Regions from separate parts of the Kitasatospora viridis genome, predicted to be linked through region 2. Evidence: riboswitches for the same ligand, from Rfam matches in the RefSeq annotation. Region 2 holds a riboswitch; each other region holds the start of a gene.
The links. A riboswitch is a leader RNA that binds a small molecule or an ion and turns the genes downstream of it on or off. The one in region 2 is predicted to bind cobalamin.

Region 1 (7,111 bases), on a different contig from region 2:
CCTTGCCCGTGCCGCGCGGGTGCCAGCCCCAGGAGTGCGAGAGTCCTTCGACCAGGGTCAGCCCGCGTCCGCCGGTGAGCAGGTCCTGGGCCGCCTCCCGGTCGGGCGGCCGCAGGCTGGAGTCCGCGACCTCCACCCGAAGGCGCTCGCCGGTCCAGCGCACCGTCACCCGGCAGCGGGACGCCGTGTGCTCCATGGCGTTGGCCACGAGCTCGCTGGTGCACAGCGCCACGTCGCGCAAAGCGTCCTCCGAGAGCGGGACCCGCCAGAACCGAGCGATCCCGACCACCAGGCGACGGGCCTCCGGAACGGCCGACGGGGTCGGTTCGACGTCCCACTCATGAGGCACCGGGAACGAAACCATGTCACTCATTGGCAGTCCCGGCCCTGTGGGTGGCGGACGTGGGCTTCTCGAACCACCCGGTTCCTCGGGGAGCGACGGGCACGACGGCAACGGTGACAGGCATACAACCTCCAGCCGAACTCTCGGACTGTGCAGCGAACCGCACACAAGAAGCATCGGACCGGAGCCAACTTCGGAGAATGCCCGCCGAGTGTTACCGCGACGGTAATAGTCTCTGAGAATAGGGACTTTGATACTCCGTAACCGGCTATGCTCCCAGCGAAGGCTGTGTCCGATGACGCACACCGGCCAGACCCGTGGCCCACTGCTGCCGGCTGAGCTGCTGGCACGTGAAGACTTCCGCCTGGCTCTGGCCGAGCACGACTTCGCAGCAGTCTTCGGCCTGATCAAGAAGTACGGCGGTTTGTCCCAGAACCGCATCGCGGCGGCGTGCCAGCTGACTCCGGGCAAGGTCTCCGTGATCATGTCCGACGGGTCGAAGCGGATCACTTCCTTCGAAGTGATCGCTCGCATCGCCGATGGGCTGGGCATTCCGGGCGGCCTTCTCGGTCTGGCGCCACGCTCATGGGAGAAGCACAGCGCGGAAGTGCCCGTCACGATGGCAGTAAGCCCAGCGGCCCTCGATTTCCCGTGGCAGTCAGAAGTGACGACCGCGCTGGCCACCGAACTCACTGGAACAGATCTCACCTTGGACAGACGCACAGCCGCCCGGCTACTCGCCGGAGCCGCCGTCACCGGGACTGCCCTCCTGGACCCGCTCGAAGGCTGGTTAGCCCCAGCGCTGACCGCTTCCGAGCGTCGGCGCCCAGGCCGCCTCGGAACTCACGACATCGGCCAACTCGAACACGCAGCCGCTGCCTTCCGCCGATGGGACCACCGCTTCGGCGGGGGCCTGCGAGCCAAGGCGGTGCTCGGCCAACTGAACGACACGGCCGCCATGCTCGAAGATCGGCAACGACCCGATATCGAGGGACGCCTCCATCGCGTCATGGCACAGCTCGCCGGTACCGCAGCAACCATGATGTGGGACAGCGGATACCAACGCCGGGCGCAGGACTACTACCGCCTGGCGCTCCGCTCGGCACATGCGGGTGGTGACCGCGCGTTCGGCGCCAACGTACTGGCCGGCATGGCACGTCAGATGCTCTACACCGATCGCCCTGGCGATGCGCTCGAACTCGTCCGACTCGCTCAGGAGGGCAGTCACGGACACGCCAGCCCGAGGGTTCGGGCCATGCTTCGAACCCGCGAGGCTTGGGCTTACGCAGCGACGGGGCGGGTTGCGGCGTTTCGGCGGGCAACCGAGCAGGCCCATGAAGAGCTTGCCTCGGCTGGTGCCGCCGAGGATGAACCACACTGGATCGCGTACTTCGACGAGGCCGAGATCTCCGGGGTCACCGGTGGACGGTTGCTGGACCTCGCCCGCACTGACCCGGGTTCGTACTCGAAGGTTGCCGCCGACCACATCCGGGCAGCGCTCACCGGGCGAGGAACCGAGGCAAGCCGATCTCATGCACTCGACAGGATCGGGCTTGCTGAGGCGCAGTTCCTCATGGGCGACGTATCGGGGGCCATCGAGGAGACCCGTCAGGCCGTGGCCGCTGCCGCACTCACCAAGTCCGACCGGGTTCGCACTCAACTCAGCGGCCTCTACCGGTACACCGTCCGGGAATCCACGAACCCGGCTGTCAAGGAAGCCCGCGATAGCATCCGCGAGCTACTGGCGAACTGACCCGAAGGGGATGCGGTATGACCGTGATCGCAGTGACCGGGCACATGGACCTCACCGAGGAAAGCGTCACCCTGGTCCGTGGAGCACTCGAAGTGCTGCTCGCCGACCACATCGAGCACGGCCTCACTGGTGTCTCGTGCATCGCGAAGGGCGCGGACTCGATCTTCGCCGACGTGGTGCTGTCGCTCGGCGGCCGACTGGTCGCTGTAGTCCCGTCAGCCGACTACCGGCAGGCCAAGGTGAAGCCCGCGTTCGCCGCCGAGTTCGACCGTCTTCGCCAAGCCGCTGCAGAGGTCGTCGTCATGCCGTTCGCAGAGGCAAACCGCGAGGCATACGAAGCCGCCAACACAGAGTTGCTGCGCCGTGCCGACCACCTGTTCGCCGTCTGGGACGGCAACCCTGGCAACGGGCGCGGGGGAACCGCCGACACCGTCGCGGCGGCGCGTGCAGCCCAGGTGCCCGTTACTGTCGTCTGGCCGGAAGGTGCGGTCCGAGCCGGCTGACGACCACCGAGGCCAGACCGACCCGCAGTCCAAGATCAGAGCACGGGCCGGTCCGTCGGGAGGCACTCGACCATGGCCAGGCGTGACTACGAGAACGACCCCGACGCACCGAAGCCCAACAGCCTCGTACCCGCCGCCTCGGTGGTCGCCGTCGACGATGAGCGCCGGACCTGGGGCCGCGGTGGTCAGCCGCAGTGGGTGTGCTGGACCTGGAAGAGGATGATGTCCCAGTCGGGCTCGGCGTCCCAGTTGAAGCACTGGCCGGGGGCGTAGGCGTAGTTGCCCGCGTCGGTGTGCGGCTGGCCGCCGCTGGCGCCGGCCTCCGGGTAGGAGTAGGTGCTCGGTGCGGTGAGGACGGCCGCGCTGGTGGCCGGCCGGTGGACGAGACGGTTCATCAGTTGCTCCCCCGAAGTACCCGAAGTAGTCGTCATGGTCACACCGCCTGTCACCGGCGGGTGGCCCCGTCTAGGATGTCGCGCGGGTGGGCTCCGGTCCACCGGTTGACATGACGGTGCAGGAGGAAACCGGTGAGGAACCGGTGCGGTCCCGCCACTGTGACCACGGCTCAGCAGCCGTGGGAGCCAGGAACTCCACTCCGTCAATTCCTCCTCCACCAGCCCGGGGCGCGGACCCCGAGGAAGGCCACCGCATGATCCTGCTGCTGTCCACCTCCGACACCGACCTGCTCTCGGCCCGCGCGTCCGACGGCCCGGTCGCCTACCGGCTCGGCAACCCGGCCCGGCTCTCGGCGGCCGACCTGCCCGAGCTGGTGGAGGGCACCGACCTGGTGGTGGTGCGACTGCTCGGTGGCCGGCGGGCCTGGCAGGAGGGGCTGGACGTGCTGCTGGCCGGGCCGCGCCCGGTGGTGGTGCTCAGCGGCGAACAGGCGCCGGACGCCCAGCTGATGGAGCTCTCGACGGTGCCGGCCGGCCTGGCCGCGGAGGCGCACGCCTACCTGGCGCACGGCGGGGCGGCCAACCTGGCCGAGCTGGGTGCCTTCCTCTCCGACACCGTGCTGCTCACCGGCCACGGCTTCGCGCCGCCCGCCTCCGCGCCCGACTGGGGTCCGCTGGAGCGGACCCCGGCGAACACCGACGGCCCGAGCGTCGCCGTCCTCTACTACCGCGCCCACCACATGAGCGGCAACACCGCGTTCGTCGAGGCGCTGTGCGGGGCGATCGAGCAGGCCGGCGGCCAGGCCCGGCCGTTCTTCTGCTCCTCGCTGCGCGGTGCGCCGGCCGAGCTGCTGGCCGAGCTGGGCGCGGCCGACGCGATCGTCACCACCGTGCTGGCGGCCGGCGGCACCCGGCCGGCCGACGCGCAGGCCGGCGGCGACGAGGAGGCCTGGGACGCCGGCGCGCTGGCCGCGCTGGACCGGCCGATCCTCCAGGCGCTCTGCCTGACCTGGTCGCGCGAGCAGTGGGAGGGCAGCGACGACGGGCTCTCCCCGCTGGACACCGCCACCCAGGTCGCGGTGCCGGAGTTCGACGGCCGGCTGATCACCGTGCCGTTCTCCTTCAAGGAGTTGGACGAGGACGGCCTGACCGTCTACGTGGCCGACGCCGAGCGGGCCGCCCGGGTGGCCGGCATCGCGGTGCGGCACGCCCGGCTGCGCCACGTGCCGCCGGCCGAGCGGCGCCTGGCCCTGGTGCTCTCCGCCTACCCGACCAAGCACGCCCGGGTGGGCAACGCGGTCGGCCTGGACACCCCGGCCAGCCTGGCCCGGCTGCTGCGCCGCCTCGGCGCGGAGGGCTGGGACCTGGGCGAGGGCTTCCCGGGCATGGAGCCCACCGAGGACGAGCACGAGGGCGACGCGCTGATCAAGGCGCTGATCGACGCGGGCGGCTACGACCAGGACTGGCTGACGGAGGATCAGCTGGCCCGCAACCCGGTGCGGATCCCGGCCGCCGACTACCGCCGCTGGTACGCCGGCCTGCCGGCCGGCCTGCGGGCCCGGGTCGAGGAGCACTGGGGCCCGGCGCCCGGCGAGCTCTACCTGGACCGCTCGCAGAACCCGGACGGCGACATCGTGCTGGCCGCCATGCGGGCCGGCAACCTGCTGGTGCTGGTGCAGCCGCCGCGCGGCTTCGGCGCCAACCCGGTGGCGATCTACCACGACCCGGACCTGCCGCCCTCGCACCACTACCTGGCCGCCTACCGCTGGATCGCGGCCGCCCAGTCCGACGGCGGCTTCGGCGCCGACGCGATCGTCCACCTCGGCAAGCACGGCAACCTGGAGTGGCTGCCCGGCAAGACCGCCGCGCTCTCGGCCGACTGCGGCCCGGACGCGGCGCTCGGCGACGTGCCGCTGATCTACCCGTTCCTGGTCAACGACCCGGGCGAGGGCACCCAGGCCAAGCGCCGGGCGCACGCCACGCTGGTCGACCACCTGGTGCCGCCGATGGCCCGGGCCGACTCCTACGGCGACATCGCCCGCCTTGAGCAACTGCTCGACGAGCACTCCAACATCGCCGCGATGGACCCGGCCAAGCTGCCGGCCATCCGCGCCCAGATCTGGACCCTGATCCAGGCCGCCAAGCTCGACCACGACCTGGGCCTGGACGAGCGTCCTGAGGACGACGGCTTCGACGACTTCCTGCTGCACGTCGACGGCTGGCTCTGCGAGGTGAAGGACGCCCAGATCCGGGACGGCCTGCACGTGCTGGGCAACGCCCCGGTCGGCGCCGAGCGGGTCAACCTGGTGCTGTCGATCCTGCGGGCCCGGCAGATCTGGGGCGGCGTCAGCGCGCTGCCCGGGCTGCGCGAGGCGCTCGGGCTGGACGAGGCGGCGCTCACCCTGGGCGCCACCGACGCGGCCGAGGCCAAGGCCCGCGAGCTGGTCGAGGCGATGGAGGCCGCCGACTGGGACGCCTCCAAGGTCGCCGAGGTGGCCGAGGGCCACCCGGCCGCAGTGGCCGAGGTGCTGGAGTTCGCCGCCCGCCAGGTGGTGCCCCGGCTGGCGTCCACCACCGACGAGCTGGACGCGGTGATCCACGCGCTCGGCGGCGGCTTCGTGCCGCCCGGGCCGTCCGGCTCGCCGCTGCGCGGGCTGGTCAACGTGCTGCCGACCGGGCGCAACTTCTACTCGGTGGACCCGAAGGCGGTGCCCAGCCGGCTCGCCTGGGAGACCGGGCAGGCGCTGGCCGCCTCGCTGGTCGAGCGCTACCAGGCGGACAACGACGGCGCGTTCCCGCCCTCGGTGGGCCTCTCGCTCTGGGGCACCTCGGCGATGCGCACGGCCGGCGACGACATCGCCGAGGCCTTCGCCCTGCTCGGCGTCCGCCCGGTCTGGGACGACGCCTCGCGCCGGGTGACCGGCCTGGAGGCCGTCCCGCTGGAGGAGTTGGGCCGCCCGCGGATCGACGTGACGCTGCGGATCTCCGGCTTCTTCCGGGACGCCTTCCCGCACGTGGTGGCGCTGCTGGACGACGCGGTGCGCCTGGCCGCAGCGCAGGAGGAGGCGGACGAGCAGAACTTCGTCCGCGCCCACGTGCAGGCCGACCTGGCCGAGCACGGCGACGAACGGCGGGCCACCGTGCGGGTCTTCGGCTCCCGCCCGGGCACCTACGGGGCGGGCCTGCTCCAGCTGATCGACAGCCGGGACTGGCGCACCGACGCCGACCTGGCCGAGGTCTACACCGTCTGGGGCGGCTACGCCTACGGGCGCGGCCTGGACGGGCGGCCGGCCCGCGAGGAGATGGAGACGGCGTACAAGCGGATCACGGTGGCGGCCAAGAACACCGACACCCGCGAGCACGACATCGCCGACTCGGACGACTACTTCCAGTACCACGGCGGCATGGTGGCCACCGTCCGGGCGCTGACCGGCTCGGCCCCGGCCGCCTACATCGGCGACTCCACCCGCCCCGAGACGGTGCGCACCCGCACCCTCACCGAGGAGGCCGCCCGGGTCTTCCGCGCCCGCGTGGTCAACCCGCGCTGGCTGGAGGCGATGCGCCGGCACGGCTACAAGGGCGCCTTCGAGATGGCCGCCACGGTGGACTACCTGTTCGGGTACGACGCCACCACCGGCGTGGTCGCCGACTGGATGTACGAGCGGCTCACCCAGGAGTACGTGCTCGACCCGGTGAACCGCGAGTTCCTCACCGGGGCCAACCCGTGGGCCCTGCACGGCATCAGCGAGCGCCTGCTGGAGGCGGCCGAGCGCGGCCTGTGGGCCGAGCCGGACCCGCAGCTGCTGGCCGAACTCCAGGCCGCCTTCCTGGAGTCGGAGGGCGACCTGGAGGGCGAGGACTGACCCGCCCCTTGCTGACGGGGCGTCAGACGGTGATCAGCGCGTAGCGCTCGTCGTCCACCTGGCGCCCCCACAGGGCCGGCTCGACCGTCAGGTCCTCGACCCGGGCCTCGAAGCCCAACTCCCGCACGGCTGCTGCCAGTTGCTCGGCGCCGACCCCGCCGCCCCAGGGCAGCGCCCCGGCACCCGGCACGTACGGCACGGGTTCGGCCGGCTGGCGCCAGCGGCCCTCGACCAGCACCAGGCGCCCGCCCGGG
Region 2 (7,111 bases):
TTCCTGCGCCACCTGGTGCGCAACGGGTGCACCCGGCTGGTGTTCTCCAGCTCGGCCTCGATCTACGGCGACAGCGAACCGACCGTCGACGAGTCCTCCCCGATCGCCCCGCTCAGCCCGTACGCCACCAGCAAGGCGGTGTTCGAGCTGGTGCTGCGGGACGTGGCGGCGGCCGGGCAGCTGGGCGTCGTCTCGCTGCGCTACTTCAACCCGATCGGCGCCGACCCGCAGTTGCGGACCGGCCTGCAGATCCGCACGCCCACCCACGCGCTCGGGCGGATGATCGACAGCCGGGCCGGCGGGCGGCCGTTCGCCATCACCGGCACCGACTACCCGACCAGGGACGGCTCCGGCATCCGCGACTACGTGCACGTCTGGGACCTGGCCGAGGCCCACCTCAGGGCGCTGCACCGGTTCGACGCGATCACCGCCGGGCACGGCCACCAGGTGATCAACCTCGGCAGCGGCACCGGCACCACGGTGCGCGAACTGCTGGGCGCCTTCGAGTCGGTGACCGGCGAGCAGCTGCCCGTCGTCGAGGCCCCGGCCCGCCCGGGCGACCCGGCCGGCAGTCGCCCGGACTCCGCCCGGGCGCGCGAACTGCTCGACTGGGAGCCGCAGTTCACCGTCGAACAGGGCATCCGCGACTCGCTGCGCTGGGCCGAGCTGCGTGACGCGGTCTTGAACGGCGAAGCGGATCCCGACGCCGGTTGACCCCAAGCCTGAAGTCCCGGTGCCGCGCGAACCTGCGCCCGCGCGGCACCGGGACTTCAACCATGCTGACGCTGACGCACCGTCAGGACTTGGCCGCTCCCCAGCGGTTCTCCACCTTGGCGAACCGCCAGTAGGCGAGCGCGGCGGCCCAGACCACCACGAACAGCCCGACGATGATGAAGCCGACGTTGTTCAGGTCGACCCCGGAGATCCAGCCGGTCACCGGGTCGTGCAGGTCCAACTGGTCGTGCAGCACGCCGACCAGCTCGATCGTGCCGATCAGGAAGGCGACCGCGATCGACAGGCCGGTGATGGTGAGGTTGTAGTAGACCTTGCGGGCCGGGTTCGAGAACGCCCAGTGGTAGGCGAAGTTCATGAAGGTGCCGTCGAGGGTGTCGAACAGGCTCATCCCGGCGGCGAAGAGCAGCGGCAGGCAGAGGATCGCGTACCAGGGCAGGCCGGCCGCCGCGCCCGAACCGGCCATCACCATCAGGGTGACCTCGGTGGCGGTGTCGAAGCCGATGCCGAAGAGCAGGCCGATCAGGTACATCTGGCCGGGGCGGGTGATCGACTTGGTCAGCCGGCCGAGGATGCGGTTCATGAACCCGCGCCCGTCCAGGTGCTTCTCCAGCTCGTGCTCGTCGAACTGGCCGGCCCGCATCGCCTTGAAGACGCGGTAGATCCCGGCCAGCGAGACCAGGTTGAGCGCGGCGATCAGGTAGAGGAAGCCGCCGGAGACGCTGGTGGAGACCAGGCCGAGCAGCTTGTGCGCACCCGAGTTGTCGTCGGTCAGGGTGCCGACCACCTTGGCGCCGGCGGCGACCAGGGTGGCCAGCACGACCACGATGCTGGAGTGGCCGAGGGCGAACCAGAAGCCGACCGAGATCGGCCGCTTGCCGTCCGCCATCAGCTTCCTGGTGGTGTTGTCGATGGCGGCGATGTGGTCGGCGTCGAAGGCGTGCCGCATGCCGAGGGTGTAGGCGGTGACGCCGAGTCCGAGGCCGAAGGCCTGGGTGCCGACGGCGTAGTGGTGCGGGACGACCAGGGCGATCAGTATGCCGAAGGCGGCCACGTGCATCCCGGCGATCACCGCCATCAGGCCGCCGGTGCGGACCCAGTCCTTGCGTTCCCAGCGTAGTGATGCGGCCCGTGCCGCGGACGGCAGGGCAGTGGTTTCGGGCATGGTCATACCGGGGCAGCCTCTCCAGCACCTCGTGGACAGTTCTCGTGCGGTGCCGTGGCCGGTCTCCTGGCTTACGGGTGGCCGCCCCTCCCACGGGGGGAGGTGCGAACGTCCCCGCACCTGGCCTTCCCAGGCGCTGTGCGCCCAGTGACCACCCGTCGGCGGGCCGACGGGGGTGGTGGCGGAGACTTCCCGATCACAGTGGCGAGGGCCGCTCCGGAATTCCCGTGCCTGAGCACGGTGCACCGGTCTTCCCGAACACCACGGCAGCGCACACCGTAGACGTCCGGGCTGGTCAGCCACAAGCCTGCATACCTGTGCATGTGTTGCAGATCACCGGCGCACGATGGTGGATGATGTCGGCATGCACCTGGTTCCCGAGGACCGCGCGCACCGGCGCGCCATCGACGAGCACACCGTCTGCGACGCCATCGCCGGCATCGCCGAGCCGGAGACCGTGCGCGGCTGGGCCGCCCGGTTCTCGCTGCTCTCCGATCCCAACCGGCTCTCGGTGCTGATGGCCGTTCACCGCGCCGGTCCGATCGCGGTGACCGACCTGGCGCTGGCCACCGGGATCAACGAGACCGCCGTCTCGCAGATCCTGCGGTTGCTGCGGGTCTCCGGCACGGTGGCCGCCGAGAAGGACGGCCGGATCGTCCGCTACCGCCTGGTGGACGCGGAGACGGCGGGGCTGCTGGAGTCGATCCCGGTGCTGCGCCAGGTGGTCTGACGACGGGTCAGGAGAGCAGCGCGCCCGCGCCCATCAGTGCGGCGACCGCCAACAGGGCTGCGGCGAAGGCGCGTTGCAGGGTGCGACCGGCGAACCGGTCGGCCAGCCGCTTCCCGTCCCAGGCGCCGAGCACGGCGGCGGCGGTGAACGGGGCGACCACGGCCCAGTCGAGTCCGCCGGTGGTGCCGAGGCGTGGGACGAGCGCGGCGAGCGAGTTGGCGCAGATCACCAGCAGGCTGGTGCCGACCGCTTCGGCCATGGTGAAGCCGAGCGCGGAGACCAGGGCGGGGACGGCGAGGAAGCCGCCGCCGACCCCGAGCAGCCCGGTGACCGCGCCGAGCCCGGCGCCGGCCGCGGCGGCCCGGGCGGGGGAGTGCCGGGCCGGCGCGCGGCCGCGGGCGGGCCGCAGCATCCGCCCGGCGGCGGTGGCCGCGAGCAGGGCGAACGCCGCGGTGAGCAGGCCCGCGGGCACGTGCGCGGAGAGTGCGCCGCCCGCCGCGGCGGCGGGCAGTCCGGCGGCGGCGAACAGCGCGCCGGTGCGCCAGCGCACCCGGCCCCCCTTCGCGTGCGCCAGCAGGCCGGTCAGCGAGGTGACCGCGACGATCAGCAGGCTCGCGGTGCCGGCGCCGGCGGGGGAGAAGCCGAGCAGGTAGACCAGCGCCGGGACGGCCAGCATGCTGCCGCCGCCACCGAGTCCGCCGAGCGCCAGCCCGACCACCGCACCGGCCGCCAGGGCCGGCAACAGGGCGGGCAGCAGGGCCGTCATGTCGAACGTCCTGGCTGGTCAGAGCGGTGCCGAGGGGGACGGTCCGGATGGTGGCGCATGGCGGCTCCTGGGCGTTTGGATACCGGTGGGGGTATGTTGGTCGATGTCCCCAGCGTATACCCCCACCGGTATTGCGCCAGGCTGCCTCCAGCCGTCGCCAGCTGTCTCCAGCTGTCTCCACCCGAGGATCCGCATGCACTTCGCCCAGTACTACCTGGACTGCCTCTCCCACGCCTCCTACCTGATCGCCGACGAGACCACCGGCCGCGCCGTCGTGGTGGACCCGCGCCGCGACGTCGACGAGTACCTGGCCGACGCCGGGGCCGCCGGCTTCACCGTCGAGGCGGTGATCAACACGCACTTCCACGCCGACTTCCTGGCCGGCCACCTGGAGCTGGCCGACCGCACCGGCGCCTGGATCGGCTACGGCCGCCGGGCCGAGACCGAGTACCCGATCCGCAGGCTCGCCGACGGCGAGCGGATCAGCCTGGGCCAGGTCACCCTGCAGATCGTCGAAACCCCCGGGCACACCCCCGAGTCGATCAGCGTGCTGGTCTTCGCGCGGGCCGAGGACACCGTGCCGTACGGCGTGCTCACCGGCGACACGCTGTTCGTCGGCGACGTCGGCCGGCCCGACCTGCTCGCCTCGGTCGGCGTGAGCGCCGAGGAGCTCGGCGGGATGCTCCACGACAGCGTGCACCGCAAGCTGCTCGCGCTGCCCGACGAGGTGCGGGTCTTCCCCGCGCACGGGGCCGGCTCGGCCTGCGGCAAGAACCTCTCCACCGACCGGCAGTCCACCATCGGGCGCGAGCGCGCCACCAACCCCGCGTGCGCGCCGATGGAGCGGGAGGCCTTCGTGGCGCTGGTCACCGAAGGGCAGTCGAGCGCGCCCGGCTACTTCGGCTACGACGCCGACCTCAACCGCCGCGACCGGGCGCTGCTTGAGCCGCCCGTCGCCCTGACGGCCGAGCGGTTCCGCCACCTGCGGGCCGAGGGCGCGGTGGTGGTGGACGGGCGCGACCCGCAGGAGTTCGCCGCCGGACACCTCGCGGGCTCGATCAACCTGCCGGCCGACGGGCGGTTCGCCGAGCAGGCCGGGACGGTGCTCCGGCCGGAGCAGCCGGTCCTGGTCCTCGCGTCGGACGGGCGCGGGGCCGAACTGGTCACCCGGCTGGCCCGGATCGGCTTCGACCGCGCGGCCGGATACCTGGGCGAACCGGCGGAGTTGGTCCGCACCGCACCCGAACTCTTCGCGCCCGCCGCACGGTTGACCGTGGCGGAACTGGCCCGGGCCGAGGCGCCGCTGGTGCTGGACGTCCGCACGCCCGGGGAGCGGGCGGCCGGGGCGATCCCCGGCTCGGTCTCCCTTCCACTGGCCGAACTGCCGGAACGGATGGCCGAGTTGCCCGCCGACCGGCTGATCGTCGCACACTGCGCGGGCGGCAACCGGTCCTCGGTTGCCGCCAGCCTGCTGCGCCGCGCCGGATTCCCCCGGGTGGCGGACCTGCTGGGCGGGTACGCGGCCTGGACGCAGGCGGGGAACGAGTCGGCCGGCGAGGTGTCCCGGTGAGCAGCTCCGCAGCAACCGTCAAGCCCAGCAAGCCGATCCAGCACCGCCCCGGCGCACTCGGGCGCCTGGGGCTCTGGGCGGTGCGGCACACCAAGGCCGTGCTGATCGGCTGGCTGATCGTGGTGATCGGCCTCGGGGCGTTCGCCCCCAAGGTGACCAGCGCGCTCTCCGGCGCCGGCTGGCAGGCCGACGGGTCCGACTCGGTGAAGGTGCGCCAGCTCGCCGAGCAGCACTTCGCCGGGAACGCCTCCTCCGCCCTGCAGATCGTGGTGAGCGCCGACCGGCCGGTCACCGACGCGCCCGTGGCCCAGGTGATCGACCGGGCCGAGCGGCTGGCCGCCGCCGACCCGCGCGTCTCCGGCGTCCTCGCCCCGCAGCCCGGCGCGACGATCAGCCCCGACGGCCGCACCGCCGTCCTGCTGGCCGGCGCCAAGGCGAGCCCGGACGACATGGTGCGCGCCGCCGACGACCTCAAGGGGCCGCTGGCCGCGCTCTCCGGCGACGGGATCCAGGTGCACGCGACCGGCGCCTCCGTGCTCTGGAGCGACTTCAACACCGCCAACCACGACGCGATGATGAAGTCCGAGTTCATGTCCTGGCCGGTGACCCTCGGCATCCTGGTGCTCGCCTTCGGCTCGCTGGTCGCCGCCGGGCTGCCGCTGCTGCTCACCATGGCGGGGCTGGCCGCCTCGGCCGGGTCGCTGGTGCTGATCAGCCACCTCTTCCCGGTCTCGGTCTGGGCGATGAACTTCGCGATGATGTTCGCGCTCGCCCTCGGCATCGACTACGCGCTCTTCCTGGTGGTCCGCTTCCGGGCCGCGCGGGCCGGCAGGGAACGCGACACCGCGCGGGCGGTCGCCGAGACCATGGACACCGCGGGCAAAGCCGTGCTGCTCTCGGGGGCGACCGTGCTGGTCAGCCTCTCCGCGGTGATGCTGGTGCCGTCCCCCGCGTTCCGCTCGATGGCGGGCGGCATCATGCTCGCCGTGCTCTTCGTGCTCGGCGCCACGCTGACCCTGCTGCCCGCCCTGCTCGGCCGGCTCGGCCACCGGATCGACGCGCTGGCGCTGCCGTGGGCCCGGCGCGGCGAGCACGAGTCGGCGCGGTTCGCCGCCTGGGGCGAGCGGCTGTGGCGGCAACCGCTGCGCCACGGCGCCCTCGCGCTGGTCGCCCTGCTCGCCCTCGCCGCGCCGGTGATCGGGCTGCGCACCGCGATGCCGTCGATCACCGTGCTGCCCGGCGACGCCAGCGCGCGGGCCGGCTACACCGCCGTGCAGCAGGCGTTCGGGGCCGGCGCGCCCGGCACATTGCAGATCCTCACCCCGGCCGGGCAGGCGGCCGAGGCCGCCGCGAAGGTCGCCGGCACGCCCGGCATCGCGGGTGTGCTGCCGGCCCAGCCCGCCGCCGACGGCACCGGCTGGGCGATGATCCAGGCCGTGCCCACCGTGGATCCCTCCGACCCGGCTCTGAGCGGCACGGTGCACGCGCTGCGCGCCGAACTGCCGCACGGCTCACTGGTCGGCGGCGCGGCGGTGGAGAACCTGGACCTCCAGCACCTGCTGACCGAGAAGACCCCGCTGGTGATCGGCGTGGTGCTCGGCCTCGGGTTCGTGCTGCTGCTGGTCGCGCTGCGGGCGCCGCTGATCGCCGCGCTCGGCACGGCCGCGAGCCTGCTGTCCACCGGCGCGGCCTTCGGCACGGCCCGGCTGGTCTTCCAGGACGGGCACGGTGCCGGGTTGCTGGGCTTCCACCCCCAGGGCTTCCTGGACGGCTGGGCGCCGGTGTTCTTCTTCGCGATGATCTTCGCGATCGCAATGGACTACACCGTCTTCCTGCTGGCCTCCGCCAAGGAGCAGTACGAGCGCACCGGCGATCCGCACCGGGCCATGGTGGGGGCGCTGGCGAGGTCGGGCCGGGTGGTCTTCGCCGCGGCGGCCGTGATGGTGGCGGTCTTCTTCACCTTCGCGCTGTCCGGGCCGCTGCCGCCCAAGGAGATGGGCATCGTGCTGGGCGTGGCGGTGCTGCTGGACGCGGCGCTGATCCGGCTGGTGCTGCTGCCGGTGATGCTCCGCCTGGCCGGGCACGCCGCCTGGCACACCCCCGCGTGGTTGCGGCGGGTGCTGCCGGAGATCACCTTCTCGCACTGAC
Region 3 (7,111 bases), on a different contig from region 2:
CGACCAGCCGGGCCGGCCGCTCGTGCGAGCCCGCGCCGTGCGGCGCGTCCGGGCACTGCGGGTCGGGGGCCGCCGGGTCGCAGGCGAACCGGCACTGCTCGGCCACCGCGATCGACGGCAGCAGGCCGGCCAGCGCCCGCACCATGGTGGACTTGGCGGTGCCCTTCTCGCCGCGCACCAGCACCCCGCCGACGGCCGGCGAGACGGCGTTCAGCAGCAGCGACAGCCGCAGGTCGGCCATCCCGACCACCGCGGTGAACGGATAACGGACGTCACTCACAGCTCTTCACCCTCCACAGCACGGGGCGCCGGAGCGCCCGGTGGGACGAACGGCAGCCCGGCGGGCGCCCCGCCCTCGATCAGCCGCCACAGCGCGTCGGTGTCGGCGTGTTCCTCGATCAGGTCCCCCAGCCGGTCCAGCCGCTCCTCCCGGGCCGCGGCGAAGGAGGTGTCCGGGGCCGGCACGAACCGCCGCCCGGCCACCGCCGCCACCTCGCGCAGGAAGGCCCGGCGGAAGCCGTCGTTCTCCAGCGCGCCGTGCCAGGTGGTGCCCCAGACCGCGCCGACCCGGCAGCCGTCCAGGAAGGGCTCGCCGCCGTCCACCCGGGCGATGCCGTGGTGGATCTCGTAGCCCTCGACCCGCTCGCCGTACGCCTCGCCGACCGGGCGCCCGAGGGTCTTCTCGACCGCGAACTCCACCTCGACCGGCAGCAGCCCGAGCCCGTCCACGGCGCCCGCGCCGGACTCGACGGCGTCGGTGATCCGCCGGGACAGCATCTGGTAGCCGCCGCAGACGCCCAGCACCGGCCGCCCCTCGGCGGCCCGGGCCAGCAGCGGCCGCTCCAGGCCGCGTTCGCGCAGCCAGGCCAGGTCGGCCACGGTGGCCCGGGTGCCGGGCAGCACCACCAGGTCGGCGTCGGCCAGCTCCTCGGGCCGGGTGGCCCAGCGCACCAGCACGCCCGGCTCCTGGGCCAGCGCGTCCAGGTCGGTGAAGTTGGAGAGCCGGGGCAGCCGCAGCACGGCGACCCGCAGCACGTCCTCGCCGTACGGGCCGACGGTGCCCGAGCGGGTCACGGCGGTGGACAGGTCGAGCGAGTCCTCGGCGTCCAGCCAGAGGTCGGCCAGCATCGGCAGGGTGCCCAGCACCGGACGCCCCGTCAGCTCGTGCAGCATGTCCAGCCCCGGCTTCAGCAGCCGGGCGTCGCCGCGGAACTTGTTCACCAGCCAGCCCGCGACCAGCGCCTGGTCGGCCGCCTCCAGCAGCGCCAGGGTGCCGTACATCGCGGCGAACACGCCGCCCCGGTCGATGTCGCCGACCACCAGCACCGGCAGGTCGGCGGCCCGGGCCAGGCCCATGTTGGCGATGTCCCGGTCGCGCAGGTTGATCTCGGCCGGCGAGCCCGCGCCCTCGCACACCACCACGTCGAACCGGCGGCGCAGATCGGCCAGGCACTCCAGCGAACGCTCCAACAGGTAGGGCTTGCGCTCCCGGTAGTCCAGCGCGCCCACCTCCGCCACCGGGCGCCCCAGCAGTACCACCTGGCTGCGCCCGTCGGCGCCGGGCTTCAGCAGCACCGGGTTCATCGCCGCCTCCGGCTCCACCCGGGCCGCCTGCGCCTGCATCACCTGGGCCCGACCGATCTCCGCGCCGTCCGCGGTGACCATCGAGTTCAGCGACATGTTCTGCGCCTTGAACGGCGCCACCTTGACGCCCCGCCGGACCAGCCAGCGGCAGATCCCGGCGGTCACCACGCTCTTCCCCGCGTCCGAGGTGGTGCCGGCGATCAGGATCGCGTTGCTCACTTGCGCCCCTTCCAGAGCAGTCGGGCCGCCACCGTGGTGCCCAGGGCCAGCAGGCCGACCCGGCGGGACAGCCGGCAGGCCCGTTCGATGTCCGGGGCCGCCACCGGGCGCAGCTCGGCGCCCAGCACCGGCCGGTGCTCCGTCCTGGTGCCGTACTGGAGCGTGCCGCCGAGCCGCACGCCCAGCGCGCCCGCGAAGGCCGACTCGGCCTGGCCCGCGTTGGGGCTCGGGTGCGCCGAGCCGTCCCGCCGCCAGACCCGCCAGGCCCGGCCCCGGTCCTCGGCGGCCGCCACGGTCAGCAGCGCGGTCAGCCGGGCCCCCGGCCAGCCCGCCACGTCGTCCAGCCGGGCCGCCGCCCAGCCGAACCGCCGGTAGCGCGCCGACTTGTGACCCACCATCGCGTCCAGCGTGTTCACGGCCCGGAAGGCCAGCAGCCCAGGCGCACCGGCCAGCGCGCCCCAGACCAGGGCGTTCACCACGGCGTCCGCGGTGTTCTCGGCCACCGACTCGACCACGGCGCGGGCGATCTGCTGCTCGTCCAGCCCGCTCGGGTCCCGCCCGCACAGGTGCGGCAGCCGCCCGCGCGCCGCCGCCAGGTCGCCGGCCGCCAGCGCGCCGCCGATGGTGCGGGCCTCCCGGGCCAGCGAGGTGCCGCCGAGCACGGTGAAGGCGGCGAGGCCGGCGGTGACGGTCCGGCGCAACGGGTCCGCCCGGTGCTGCAGGGCGGCCGCGCCGGCCGCCACCGCGCCGACCGCGAGCGCGGTGTGCAGCGCGCCGGCGCCGCGGTGGTCGCGGTGCAGCAGGAGTTCCAGGCGGTGGGCGGCGCGGCCGAACAGGGCCACCGGGTGGCCGCGGCGGGGATCGCCGAACACGGCGTCGGCGGCGTACCCGGCGACCGCGCCGAGGGCGTAGGCGGACGCGGGCGGCAGGGCGCGCTGCATCGGTGGGTGTCCTCACTCAGGGTCCGCGCCCTGGATCGACGAACCGGGGGCGAGAGTTCCTGGCTCGCGGGGTGAGCGCCCCGCGGATCGACTCCCCGGACGGACTCCCCGGTGACAGTGGCGGGACCGCGCCGGATTCGCACCGGCTTCCTCTGCTTGCCTCCGTTTGGCCCATGGATCCCACCACGCCGTCAAACCGCGCGTCAACCAGGCGACCCGGCCCCGCCGGGCGTGGTTGATCACACCGCGGGGCCGCCCGGTCGGGGGTGTCCGCACTGGTGGATCGTCCAACGGTCCGTCAAGGGGTGCGGCGGCGCTTCGTGCGTTCGGCGGCTGGGGGCCGACCTGGGGCGGGCCTAGCGTCGGGCCATGCGAAGAAGCAGCCCGGCCCCCGCCCCGGTCCCGTTCTCCCCGCAGGCCGCCCGGGCGCACCGGGACGGCCTGGGCCTCAGTCCGGAGCAGGTGGCCGAGGGCATGGCGGCGCACGGCGTGCGGCTGCTGCCCAGCCACGTGCTGGGCTTCGAGAGCGGCGAGTTCCGGCCGAGCGAACAGGAGTTCATCGCCCTGGCCCGGGCGCTCTGGTGCCCGCCGGTGCAGCTGATGGGGGTGCGGCCGGGCAGCCTGCGCGACTACCGGCTGGCCCGCGAGCTCAGCCAGCAGCACGCCGCCACCCGGATCGGCCTGGGCCTGCGCAGCTACGCCACCGCCGAGCTGACCGGCCGCTGGACCGGCGACCCCGAGCAGGCCGCCGCGCTGGTCGAGCTGTTCGGCATGACGCTGCGCGACTTCGTCCGGGTCACCGGCGCCGAGGCCGAGCTGGACGAGCGGCTGCGCCAGTGCGTGGAGGGCCGCTGGCGGGCCCAGCTGCCGGCCCTCGCCAAGCTGGTGCCGGTCCCGCCCGAGCGGCTCGGCCAGGTGCTGGCCGCGCTGCACGCCGAGCACCAGGTCCCCTCCCACTGGGGCGCGACCACTCCCGCCGAGGGCCCCGTGCCCGCCGAGTCGCGGCCCGCCCGGTTCTGGAGCCTGCTGGCCCGCGGCGGCACCGGCGGCCTGCCGGTCTGACGCCCGACGGGATCACAGCGGTGGCCGGAACCCGCGCGCCGGGTTGAACTGGTGGGGTCCCGAGCCGCCATCAGCACCCCTGGGAGAGCCATGCGTTGGGGAACCGTCGTCGCCGCCGCCACCACCGTCGTGATCGGAGCGGGCGCGGCCGCCCTGCTGCTGGGCCGGCGGGTCTCCGACCTGACGATCCGTCCGGAGCAGGACGTCGAGGGCGGTCCGGCGGCCGGCGAGCCGGTGCTGAAGGTGCACCGGGTGACGGCCCGTGAGGTGGTGCTGACCCGCACCGTGGCCAGCACCCGGCGCGGCCGGTACGCGCTGGAGTGGCCCGGCGGCCACGCGGTGGTCGGCGGCGTGCTGGGCACCGCACCGACCACCGTCACCCGCCGGCTGGAGGCCGCCACCGGCACGCTGCCCGAGGCCGGCGCCGAGGTGGAGCTGACCGCCCGGGTGCTGCGCGGCGACCCGGGCTCGGCCTGCGGGCTCGACTACATGGACGTGGTGGTCGACGGCGAGCTGGGCCGGATGCCCGCCTGGTACGTCCCGGCGGTGCGCGGCACCTGGGTGGTCCTGGTGCACGGCGCGCTGGCCGACCGCCGGCAGGCCCTGCCGGTGCTGCCGCTGCTCAAGCGGCTTCAGTTGCCGGCCCTGGTGATCAGCCTGCGCGGCGACCAGGGCGCGCCCGCCTCGCCGGACGGGCTGGGCCACTTCGGCGAGACCGAGTGGCGGGACGTGGACGCGGCGATCCGGTTCGCCAAGGAGGCCGGGGCCGGCCGGATCGTGCTGTACGGCTGGTCGGTCGGCGCCACCGCGGTGCTGCAGACGGCCGTCCGTTCCGACCACCGGGACCAGCTGGCCGGCCTGGTGCTGGACTCCCCGGTGCTGGAGCCGGCCGCCACGGTGCGCGGGGTGGCGGCCCGGGCGGGGGTGCCCGGGGCGCTGGCGGGGCAGTTGGGCGCCTGGGCGGCGGAGGGGCGCACGGGGGTGGACCTGGCCGGGCTGGCCCGGATCGCCGAGGGCGCCGACCTGGCCGTGCCCACGCTGCTGCTGCAGAGCCCGCAGGACGCCGTGGCGCCGCTGCGGGCGGCCGAGCACCTGGCCCACCGCCGGCACGACCTGGTGACCCTGCGGACCGTCCCCGGGGCCGCCCACGCGGCGCTGTGGAACGCCGACGCGCAGCACTACGAGGAGATGCTCCGGCGGTTCCTGACGCCGATCCTCTGAACCGGAACCATCCGGTCCGAAACGCCGGGCCACGCGCCTTCCGACCCGCGTGCACGTGGTGACCCCTTGACCACGCTCCGTACCGGCAGTAGTGTCGTGCACAGGTCACGGCAGCCCGGTTTGGCCGCTCTTGCCCCGAGTCCGCCACCCGCGCAACCCGGTCCGCCACAAGACGCGCCGAACTCGATGTGACAACCGCCCCTTACACGGGGAAGACTGCACGGCGTGACGTCTCGGAACCCGCGCGACCGTGATGCCCCGCTCCCGCCGACCACGGGCACCGGCGCGACGGTGACCCGTCTGCCCGGTACGGCCCGCCGGGTCGATGCGGCGCAGCCGGGCCGTTCCGCCAGCCGCCGACGCACCCCCAAGCCGGGTCCAGGCCGCGGCCGGGTCCCGGTGCCGGAGGGCTTCCCCGGTCCCGCCGAGCTCGCCCCGCTGGCCCGCCGGATGCTCACCGACGCGGTGCGGATCGCCCGCTGGGCCGGCGAGCTGGAGACGGTGGACAAGCGCGGCGAACTGCTCCCGCAGGACGCCCGGGCGGCCGGCCGGGCCCTGGCCATGACCGTCGGGGCGGCCGCCAAGGCCTGGGGGCAGGCCCTGCTGGTCGGCCTGGTCGAACCCCGGGACGGCGGCGCCGCCCCCGGCTGGCGGCTGCACGCCTGGGAGCACGACGACGAGGCGGTGCTGCGCGGCTGGGCCGCGCTGTTCGACGCCTGGACCCTGCTCGCCCCGGTCCCGCCCGCCGCCCTGCGCGGCGTCTTCGCGGTGCTCGCCGGGCAGGCCGTCGACCAGGCCCCGCAGCTGCTCTCCTTCCTCCACCTCGTCGACGGCCCGGTGGTCGAGAACGAGCTGATGGAGCTGCTCCGCCGCGGCCTGGACGAACGGCGGCACGGCGGCAGCGACTTCGCCTCGCTCTCCCCGGTGCCGCACGCCGCCTCCGCCGTCTCGGCCGTCCGCGGCACCTGCCGGGAGCCCCAGGTGGACGCCCCGCCGGCGCCCTCCGACGTGGCCGCGGTGCTCGACTGGATGCTCGACGGCCTGGCCGCCGTCGGCGCCGTGCAGCGGCACGACAGCGCCGCCGAGCTCTCGCCGCTCGGCCACTGGGCGGTGCGGGCCAAGCTGGAGGAGATCTGCACCGTCGCGCAGACCGCCGCCGGCCACATCGAGCAGAGCGCCCTGGAACTGCTGGACGCCTGCGCCAACTACTCGCCCGGCCCGGCCCGCGCCGAGTACCGCGCCTGGGTCGCCGCCCGGCCGGTGGACCGCGCCGTCGCCGAACTCCTGGAGGTGGCCCGCGGCGAGGACGCGCTGCTGCGCGGGCTCGCCTTCGAGGCGCTGCGGGTGGCCGGCGGCACCGCCGAGCAGGCGGTCCGGGCGGCCGTCGACGAGGCCGTGCTGCGGCCCTACGCGCTGCTCTGGCTGGCCGAGCAGCTGGACGAGGGCGGGGTGGTCCCGTCCGACGTGCTGAGCGCCGAGGACGCCGCCTGGCTCTGGGTGGACACCGCCGCCGCCGTGCTCGACCACGGCGAGGTCGAGCTGCTGGTCGGCCACGTGGAGGGGGCCAGCGCCGGCGACCCGGTGCGGCTGTTCGCCCGTGCCCGGCAGTCCGGCCACGCCCGGGCCGCCTCGGTGCTCACCGCGGTCAGCTCGGTGCACCCCGACCCGGCCGTCGCGCGGGCGGCCCGCCGCTCCGCGTTCAGCGTGCACAACGGCGGCGCCTGAGCGTCCGTCAGCTGGTCATGCGGAAGGGCCCCGGAACCGTGGTTCCGGGGCCCTTCGCGGTGTCTGGCGTCGGTCAGCAGTCGCGGGCGCTGGCCCGGCGGGCCCGCACGTCGCCGACCTTCTGGCCCACCTTGCGGCGGATCACCAGCATCGGGGCGGTGGCCGCCAGCGCGATCTGGGCGAAGGCGCCGATGTGCATCAGCACGTCGCCACCGGGCAGGCCGGCCGCCCAGGCGGCCAGGCAGCCGATCGAGACCACGATCCAGCCCAGCGTGGCGGTCGCCAGCAGGCCCTGCGGCTTCGGGTACTCGACCTGGCTGACCATCAGGTAGGCCACGCCGAAGATGGCCAGCAGGCCG
Region 4 (7,111 bases), on a different contig from region 2:
GGAGCAGGCGATGGCGTCCTGCTCCTCCTGGGACATGGTGGGGGAGGGAACGCTGACCGGGGTGGCGGTCGCGGTGCGGGCCGCGCCGGAGGCGGCCTGGGCGATCCGGGTGGCCGGGCGCGAGCGCAGGTAGTAGGTGGTCTTCAGACCGACCTTCCAGGCGTAGGCGTACATCGAGCTGAGCTTGCCGATGGTCGGCGCCGCCATGAACAGGTTCAGCGACTGGCTCTGGTCGATGTACGGCTGCCGGGCGGCGGCCAGGTCGACCAGCGCGCGCTGCGGCAGCTCCCAGGCGGTGCGGTAGAGCTCGCGCACCGGCTCCGGCAGCCAACCCAGCTCCTGCACCGAGCCGTTGGCGTCGCGCAGCGCGTCCCGGGTCTGCTGGTCCCAGACGCCCAGCTCCTTGAGCTCCTTCACCAGGTACGGGTTGACCTGGAGGAACTCGCCGGACAGCGTCTCGCGCTTGAACAGGTTGGAGACCTGCGGCTCGATGCACTCGTAGACGCCGGCGATCGAGGCGATGGTGGCGGTCGGGGCGATCGCCAGCAGCAGCGAGTTGCGCAGGCCGGTGCGGGCGATGGTGGTGCGCAGCGCCGCCCAGCGGTCGGCCCAGTGCGGGGCGGTCGCGAAGTGGTCGATGTGCAGCTGGCCGCGGGCGGCCCGGGTCTCGGCGTAGGCCGGGTGCTGCCCGAACTGCTCGGCGAGCTCGCTGGAGCGCTCGTAGGCGGTCAGCATGATCCGCTCGGCGATCAGCGTGGAGAGCTCCTTCGCCTCGGGCGAGTCGAAGTTCAGCCGCAGCTTGAAGAAGACGTCCTGCAGGCCCATCACGCCCAGGCCGACCGGCCGCCAGCGCGAGTTGGAGGTGCCGGCCTCCTTGGTCGGGTAGAAGTTGATGTCCACCACGCGGTCCAGGAAGGTCACGGCGGTGCGCACGGTGGCGTCCAGCCGCTCCCAGTCCATCGCGTTCAGCAGGTCGGCCGCCGAGGCGCCGGCGGCGACGTGGGCACCGAGGTTGACCGAGCCGAGGTTGCAGACCGCGGTCTCGGAGTCGTCGGTGACCTCCAGGATCTCGGTGCACAGGTTGGAGGAGTGCACCGTGCGGCCCGGCAGCGCGGTCTGGTTGGCGGCCCGGTTGGAGGCGTCCTTGAAGGTCATCCAGCCGTTGCCGGTCTGCGCCAGGGTGCGCATCATCCGGGCGTACAGGGTCTGCGCGGGGATGGTGCGCACGGCCTTGCCGGCCTGCTCGGCCTTCAGGTAGGCCTCGTCGAACTCCTCGCCCCACAGGTCGACCAGCTCGGGCACGTCGGCCGGGGAGAACAGCGACCAGTCGGCGTTCGCGTTCACCCGGCGCATGAACTCGTCCGGGATCCAGTGCGCGAGGTTGAGGTTGTGGGTCCGGCGGGCCTCCTCGCCGGTGTTGTCCCGCAGCTCCAGGAACTCCTCGATGTCCGCGTGCCAGGTCTCCAGGTAGACGCAGGCCGCACCCTTGCGCCGGCCGCCCTGGTTGACCGCCGCCACCGAGGAGTCCAGGGTGCGCAGGAACGGCACGATGCCGTTGGACTTGCCGTTGGTGCCGCGGATCAGGCTGCCGCGCGAGCGGATCCGGCTGTAGGAGAGGCCGATGCCGCCGGCGTGCTTGGACAGCCGGGCGATCTGGGCGTACCGCTCGTAGATCGAGTCCAGGTTGTCCAGCGGCGAGTCCAGCAGGTAGCAGCTGGACATCTGCGGGTGCCGGGTACCGGAGTTGAAGAGCGTGGGCGAGCTGGTCAGGTACTCCAGCCGGCTCATCAGCCGGTAGAGCTCGGCGACCTCGGCCACCGACTCGGCCGAGTCGCCGACCGCGAGCCCGGCCGCGACCCGGAGCAGGAAGTACTGCGGGGTCTCCACCACCTTGCGGGTGATCGGGTGCCGCAGCAGGTAGCGGGACTGCACGGTGCGCAGCCCGAAGTACTCGAACCGGTCGTCACCGGCCGGGTCCACCAGCGCGTTGAAGGCCTCGGCGTGCTTGGCCACCAGGTCGGCGGTGGTGTCGCCGATCAGGCCCTCGGCGTGGCCCGCCGCCACCGAGGCGGAGAACGAGACGGCGCCCTGGGAGACCGCCTCGTCGGTGATCTCCTGGGCCAGCAGGCGGGCGGCCAGCTTCGAGTACTGGGGGTCCTCGGCGATCATCGAGGCGGCGGCGTCCACGGCCAGCCCGCGCAGCTCGGCGAAGTCCGAACCGGCGTGGCGGCCGCGCAGCGCGGCGGCGGCGACGTGGCCGGGGTCCACCTGGGGGAGGTCGGCGCTCCGGTCGGTGAGCAGCCGCAGCAAGTCCGCACCGGGGTCGGACTGGGTGTCGGCGAGTCCCTGCGAGGGCAGGGCAACTGAGGCGGCGACGGTCAAGGCGCACTCTCTCCTGGTGGCGGCGGACAGCGGACGTCCGGGGCCGCGCAGGGCAGGGCAGGGCGGCGCGCGGAACCATGCCGGCGCGCGTCAGCACCCTGGCCCACCCGCGAGGCCCGGACGTGTGTGGCAGTGCTTGGAGGCCTTGGCGGGAAGGCCGGGTGGCACACCGTCGGCAGGTCATCGGACTCGCGGGCAGCGCCCGCTCACCGCTGCGGGGCAGTCCCGGACTTCCACCGGGTTCCCCTGCTTCGACAGCGCTAGTGAGCATACATGTAGTGGTGCGGGGCCTGTGGACCACCACATGTAGTGTGGCGCGTCGTGGCGGAGCGGTGACGGAGGCACGGGTTCCGGCGGCTCGGCAGGGCACGGATTGGTTACCTCAAGCGCGCTCCTGACGGTCCATGGCCTACGATCTCGCCTCATGAGCGAGGGGAACGAGACGCCGGCCGAGTGGACCCGCGGGCCTGCCCGACCGGGGGAGGGGGAGCCGCAGCCTCCCCACGGGGGGCCAGGATCCGTCACTCCGCCGCAGGGGGGCTTCGGCCCGCCGCAGGGCGGCTTCGGTCCGCCGCCCGAGTGGTACGGCCCGGCGGGCGGCCAGCCCCAGCCCGGGGCCGGTGGTTACGGCCAGCCGCAGCCGCAGGCCGGTGGTTACGGCCAGCCGCAGCCCGCGGCCGGCGGCTACGGCTACCCGCAGCCCGAACCGACCAAGCCCAACCTGCTGGTGCCGATGGGCACCGGCGACCAGGGCGGGCCGGACTGGGCCGCGATGGCCGACGCCCACGAGCGCGGCGCCCGCAAGAAGCGCCGGCTCCGGGTCGGCATCGCCCTGGTGGGCGTGCTGGCGCTGGCCGGCGCGGCGACCGTCGCGGTGCTGCACTTCACCGGGAAGAAGTCCTCGTCGGACCAGTCGGTCAAGCCGGCGCCGACCGGGCCGGCCGCGCCGGGCGAGTGCATAGCTCCGACGCCGGCGGCTTCGGCGGCCAGCAACACCAATGACGCGAGCGTCGGCGGCGGTGGCCAGGTCGGCACCGTGGACGGCCACACCGGCTCCGCCCTGACCGTGCACGGGACGCCGGACGGCTACGCCGAGTCGAACTCGGTGGTGCTGAACACCTGCAAGAGCTTCACCGTCTCCGCGGTGGTCCGCAACGACGCGCCGACCGGCGGCCGGGCCGCGGTCTCCCAGGGCGGCGACGGGTTCTTCTCGTACTACCTGGGCCGCGACTTCTGGGGCGACCACAACCAGTGGGTCTTCAAGGTGCAGACCGCGGCGTCGGACAGCAGCAGCCGCGAGGCGCTGTCCACCGCACCGGCGACCACCGGCCAGTGGACCACGCTGACCGGCGTGTACGACGCCGGCAACAAGTCGATCGCGCTCTACGTCGACGGCGTGCTGACGCAGACCACACCGGTGCCCGGGATCCTCTCGACCAACGGCCCGATCGAGATCGGCCGGGCCCGCTTCAAGTCCCAGTGGACCGACTCCTGGAGCGGCTCGATCGCCGACGTCCAGATCTGGGAGCGCCCGCTGGCCCCGGACGTCATCGCCCAGCTGGCCAAGACCCGCTCGGCCGACGTCGGTCCGCGCGCCTCCTGGTACCGGTACTGACGGCGCGACAGGTCAGCTCCGCACGGAGCCGCACAACAATGGGGAAACGGCCCGTCGACTCCCTCCCACCCTGTGGCATGCTTCAGCCGACCGTCTGAGGTATCGATCGGGGTGGGGGCGATGGTCGCGGGACCAGCAGCGGGAGCGGGACGGGAACTGCCCCGGGGAGTGCGGGCGGCCGCGCTGATGTGCATCGGCTGGGCGCTCGTCCGTGCGGCCTGGACCGGCTACAACGCCGCCGTCCAGACCGGCGTGGGCGTCTTCTTCAAGGGCCTGTTCTACTACGGGTCGCACGACGGCACCGCGAACGTCGACTCGACCAGCTTCAGCTACGCCGTGCTCTTCGGCCTGGCCGGCGTCCTGCTGCTGCGCGGCAGCGTCTGGAGCCGGGGCTTCGTGCTCGCCCTCGCCGCGACCGACGCCTACGGCCGGCTGCGCAGCCTCACCGGTGCGCTCCTCGACCCCAGCCAGGTCGACTGGTTCACCGGCCGGTTGGAGGGGCAGCTGCGCCTGGCCACCATGGTGATCGGCGTCGTGCTGTTCGTGGTGCTGCTCGTGCTGCTCCGCTCGCACCTGCGGGCGGGCGCGGCGGCCGGGCCGTCGATCGGGACCGGGCCGTCGGTCGGAGCCGCACCGCCGGTCGGGACCGCGCCGTGGGCGGGGCCGTCCTACCCCGCGCCGGGCGGCTACCAGCCGACGCAGCCGGTGCAGTTGCCGCAGCCGGTGCAGGGGGGCTGGCCGGCCCCCGGGTACCCGGGCGGCGTTCCGGCGCAGCCGAATCCGTACGCCGGGCCGGTGCCGGGCGGCTACGGCCAGCCGCAGCCGCCGGTGGGCGGGTACCAGCCGCCGCCCCCGCCCGGCCCCGGCGGGCCGGTCTGACGGAGGGTCCGCCTGACGGAGGGTCGGCCTGACCCGGGGTCGGCTGCGGCCGCCGGGCCTACGGCTGCGGCGGTGGTTGCTTCGCCAGCGCGGCCGTGATGTTCGACTCCAGGAACGGCGTGATGTAATCCAGGCCGTCGTCGGTGAAGTGCACGCTGTCCTTGAACAGGTCCTCGCCCCCCGGGGTCTCGGTCCGGCAGCGGCCGCCCGGGCAGAGCGCGCCCTGCAGGTCGAGCAGCCGCACCTGCGGACTGTGCGCCACCACGAAGCTGGTCAGGATCTGGTTGTAGCAGTGCCCCCAGAGGGTCGGGACGGCGCCCGTGCGGTCACGGTCGTTGGACACCAGGACCGGTGCCTTCGGGGCGGCGTCCGCCCAGACCGTGGCGGCCAGGTCGAGCTGGTTCAGGTACCGCTCGCGGTAGGCCTCGTCGCACGGGGTGAGCCAGCGGCCGTCCACGAGCTGGGCGGTGGCGTCCCAGTCGAGGTGCACCACGATGACGGACGGCGAACTGCTGCCGATCTCCTGGGCCCAGACCCGGTTCCAGGCCCGGCAGGCGGGGGTGATGGCGTGCACGATCCGGGTGGCGTCCTCCACCTTCGTGGAGCCCATCACCCCGCAGCCGGGCACCCCGTCGTCCACCACGGCGAACTTCCCGGCGCCGTGCTCGGCCAGCGCACTCGCGTAGTCGTTGGCCAGTGAATCACCGAGGGTCAGCACCACCGGCTTCCCGTCGGGGCGCATCTGCGCCGCGTAGTACTTCGGCAGTTCCTGCGCGCCGAACACCACGGCGGCGCAGCTCACGGCGAGGATCGGCACGGCCTTCGGCAGCCGCCAGCGCAACTGCCGGACCCGCTCGGTGACCACGTAGTGCAGGAGCAGCGAGAACAGCCAGGAGAACAGGCCGCCCACCAGGAGCAGGGCGTAGGGCCGGATGGTCGGGACGGCCTTCAGCAGCAGCCAGTAGATCGGCAGGTGGATGAGGTACATGGCGTACGACATCTTGCCGATCTCGACCAGCGGACCGAACGAGAACACCCGGACCAGCGGCCCCCGGTCGTGGCACAGGCAGGCGGTGAGGACGCTGGCCACCACGGCGACGCCGGCGATGCCGCCGGTGTACAGCCAGGGCTCGTGGTAGGAGCCGGTCACCACGCTCGCGGCCACCAGGGCGCCGAGCGCGAGCAGGCCGAGCAGGGTGAGCAGCACGGTGCCGAACCCGGCCCGGCCGGCGGCCGACTCGCCCGGCGCGGGCCGCACGTACCCCTTGCGCGCCCGCCGCAGGTGGACGGCGTGCACGATCGCCGCGCCGGCCCCGCCGGCCACGAACCCGACCGCGCGGACCTGGGTGCTGAGGTAGAGCGCGTCGCTGTTGCTGCCGTTGTACAGCAGCGGCGCGACGGTGGCGGCGCCGCCGAGCAGCAGCAGGAGCAGCACCGTGACGGCCACGGTCGATCGCCGGCAGACCCACAGCAGGACCGTGAGGACCAGCGGCCACACCAGGTAGAACTGCTCGGTGATGCTGAGCGACCACATGTGGCCCAGCGCGTCGACCTGCCCGAAGCCGGTCCAGTAGGCCTGGCCGTGGCTGATCTGCGCCCAGTTGGCGAACTGCCCCAGGGCCGCGACGGCTTGCCAGGACAGGTCCTTCACCTCGGGCAGGGTGCCGCAGAGGAAGGCCGCCCCGACCGTCAGCAGCAGGGTGACCACCAGGGCCGGGGTGAGTCGCTTGAACCGTCGGACGTAGAAGGCGAAGATCCGGATCCGGCCGGTGGCGTGCTTCTCGCGGAGCAGCAGCAGGGTGATCAGGAAGCCGGAGAGGACCATGAAGACGTCCACGCCGAACAGGCCGTTGCTGAACCAACTGGTGTGGTAGAGCAGCACGGAGAGGATCGCGAGCCCGCGCAGGCCGTCCACGGCCGGGAAGTAGCCGCGGTAGCCGACCACCGGCGGCCGGCCCTTCGGCTCGCGCTGCTGCGCACCGGGCTCCCCCGACTGCTGCTGCCCGGCGTCCGCGCCGTCAGGCTCCCCGCCCTGCGGCGGCGGGGGGCTGTCGGCGGCAGTGCCGGGGGGCTCGGGGGCGGCCTTCATGGGTCTGGCTCCAAGTCGGGTTCAGAGGGTGGTGCGGTGGGCTGACCGGGGCGCGGCTCAGCCGCCGGTCGCCCAGCTGTCGAAGCAGGTGCGGATGGTCTGGGCCGCCGGCCGGCCCAGCCAGGAGTCGCTGCGGTCGTGCTGCG

Region 1: it holds a riboswitch for cobalamin, as region 2 does, so the genes downstream of both, cobN (cobaltochelatase subunit CobN) here and nicT (Nickel transporter NicT) in region 2, are expected to answer to the same signal.
Region 3: it holds a riboswitch for cobalamin, as region 2 does, so the genes downstream of both, FHX73_RS05530 (cobalamin biosynthesis protein) here and nicT (Nickel transporter NicT) in region 2, are expected to answer to the same signal.
Region 4: it holds a riboswitch for cobalamin, as region 2 does, so the genes downstream of both, FHX73_RS09020 (ribonucleoside-diphosphate reductase subunit alpha) here and nicT (Nickel transporter NicT) in region 2, are expected to answer to the same signal.

The regions. Positions count from the first base shown of each region.
Region 1 covers NZ_VIWT01000001.1:5,092,440-5,099,550, reverse strand. Annotated here, with positions in the region: gene FHX73_RS23020 (ATP-binding protein) at 1-349, opposite strand, end outside; gene FHX73_RS23015 (NsdA family TPR-like regulatory protein) at 639-2,096, shown strand; gene FHX73_RS23010 (hypothetical protein) at 2,114-2,599, shown strand; gene FHX73_RS23000 (hypothetical protein) at 2,785-2,994, opposite strand; cobalamin riboswitch at 3,065-3,208, shown strand; gene cobN (cobaltochelatase subunit CobN) at 3,249-6,857, shown strand; gene FHX73_RS22990 (class I SAM-dependent methyltransferase) at 6,880-7,111, opposite strand, start outside.
Region 2 covers NZ_VIWT01000004.1:448,639-455,749, reverse strand. Annotated here, with positions in the region: gene galE (UDP-glucose 4-epimerase GalE) at 1-714, shown strand, start outside; gene nicT (Nickel transporter NicT) at 797-1,903, opposite strand; cobalamin riboswitch at 1,937-2,178, opposite strand; gene FHX73_RS35515 (ArsR/SmtB family transcription factor) at 2,262-2,627, shown strand; gene FHX73_RS35510 (sulfite exporter TauE/SafE family protein) at 2,635-3,381, opposite strand; gene FHX73_RS35505 (MBL fold metallo-hydrolase) at 3,587-4,963, shown strand; gene FHX73_RS35500 (MMPL family transporter) at 4,960-7,110, shown strand.
Region 3 covers NZ_VIWT01000001.1:1,226,889-1,233,999, reverse strand. Annotated here, with positions in the region: gene FHX73_RS05540 (putative cobaltochelatase) at 1-241, opposite strand, end outside; gene FHX73_RS05535 (cobyric acid synthase) at 277-1,803, opposite strand; gene FHX73_RS05530 (cobalamin biosynthesis protein) at 1,800-2,744, opposite strand; cobalamin riboswitch at 2,776-2,923, opposite strand; gene FHX73_RS05525 (helix-turn-helix domain-containing protein) at 3,114-3,806, shown strand; gene FHX73_RS05520 (alpha/beta hydrolase) at 3,897-5,027, shown strand; gene FHX73_RS05515 (hypothetical protein) at 5,253-6,752, shown strand; gene FHX73_RS05510 (CDP-alcohol phosphatidyltransferase family protein) at 6,826-7,111, opposite strand, start outside.
Region 4 covers NZ_VIWT01000001.1:2,046,482-2,053,592, reverse strand. Annotated here, with positions in the region: gene FHX73_RS09020 (ribonucleoside-diphosphate reductase subunit alpha) at 1-2,382, opposite strand, end outside; cobalamin riboswitch at 2,540-2,659, opposite strand; gene FHX73_RS09015 (LamG domain-containing protein) at 2,807-3,997, shown strand; gene FHX73_RS09010 (hypothetical protein) at 4,118-4,876, shown strand; gene FHX73_RS09005 (acyltransferase family protein) at 4,935-6,965, opposite strand; gene FHX73_RS09000 (glycoside hydrolase family 113) at 7,023-7,111, opposite strand, start outside.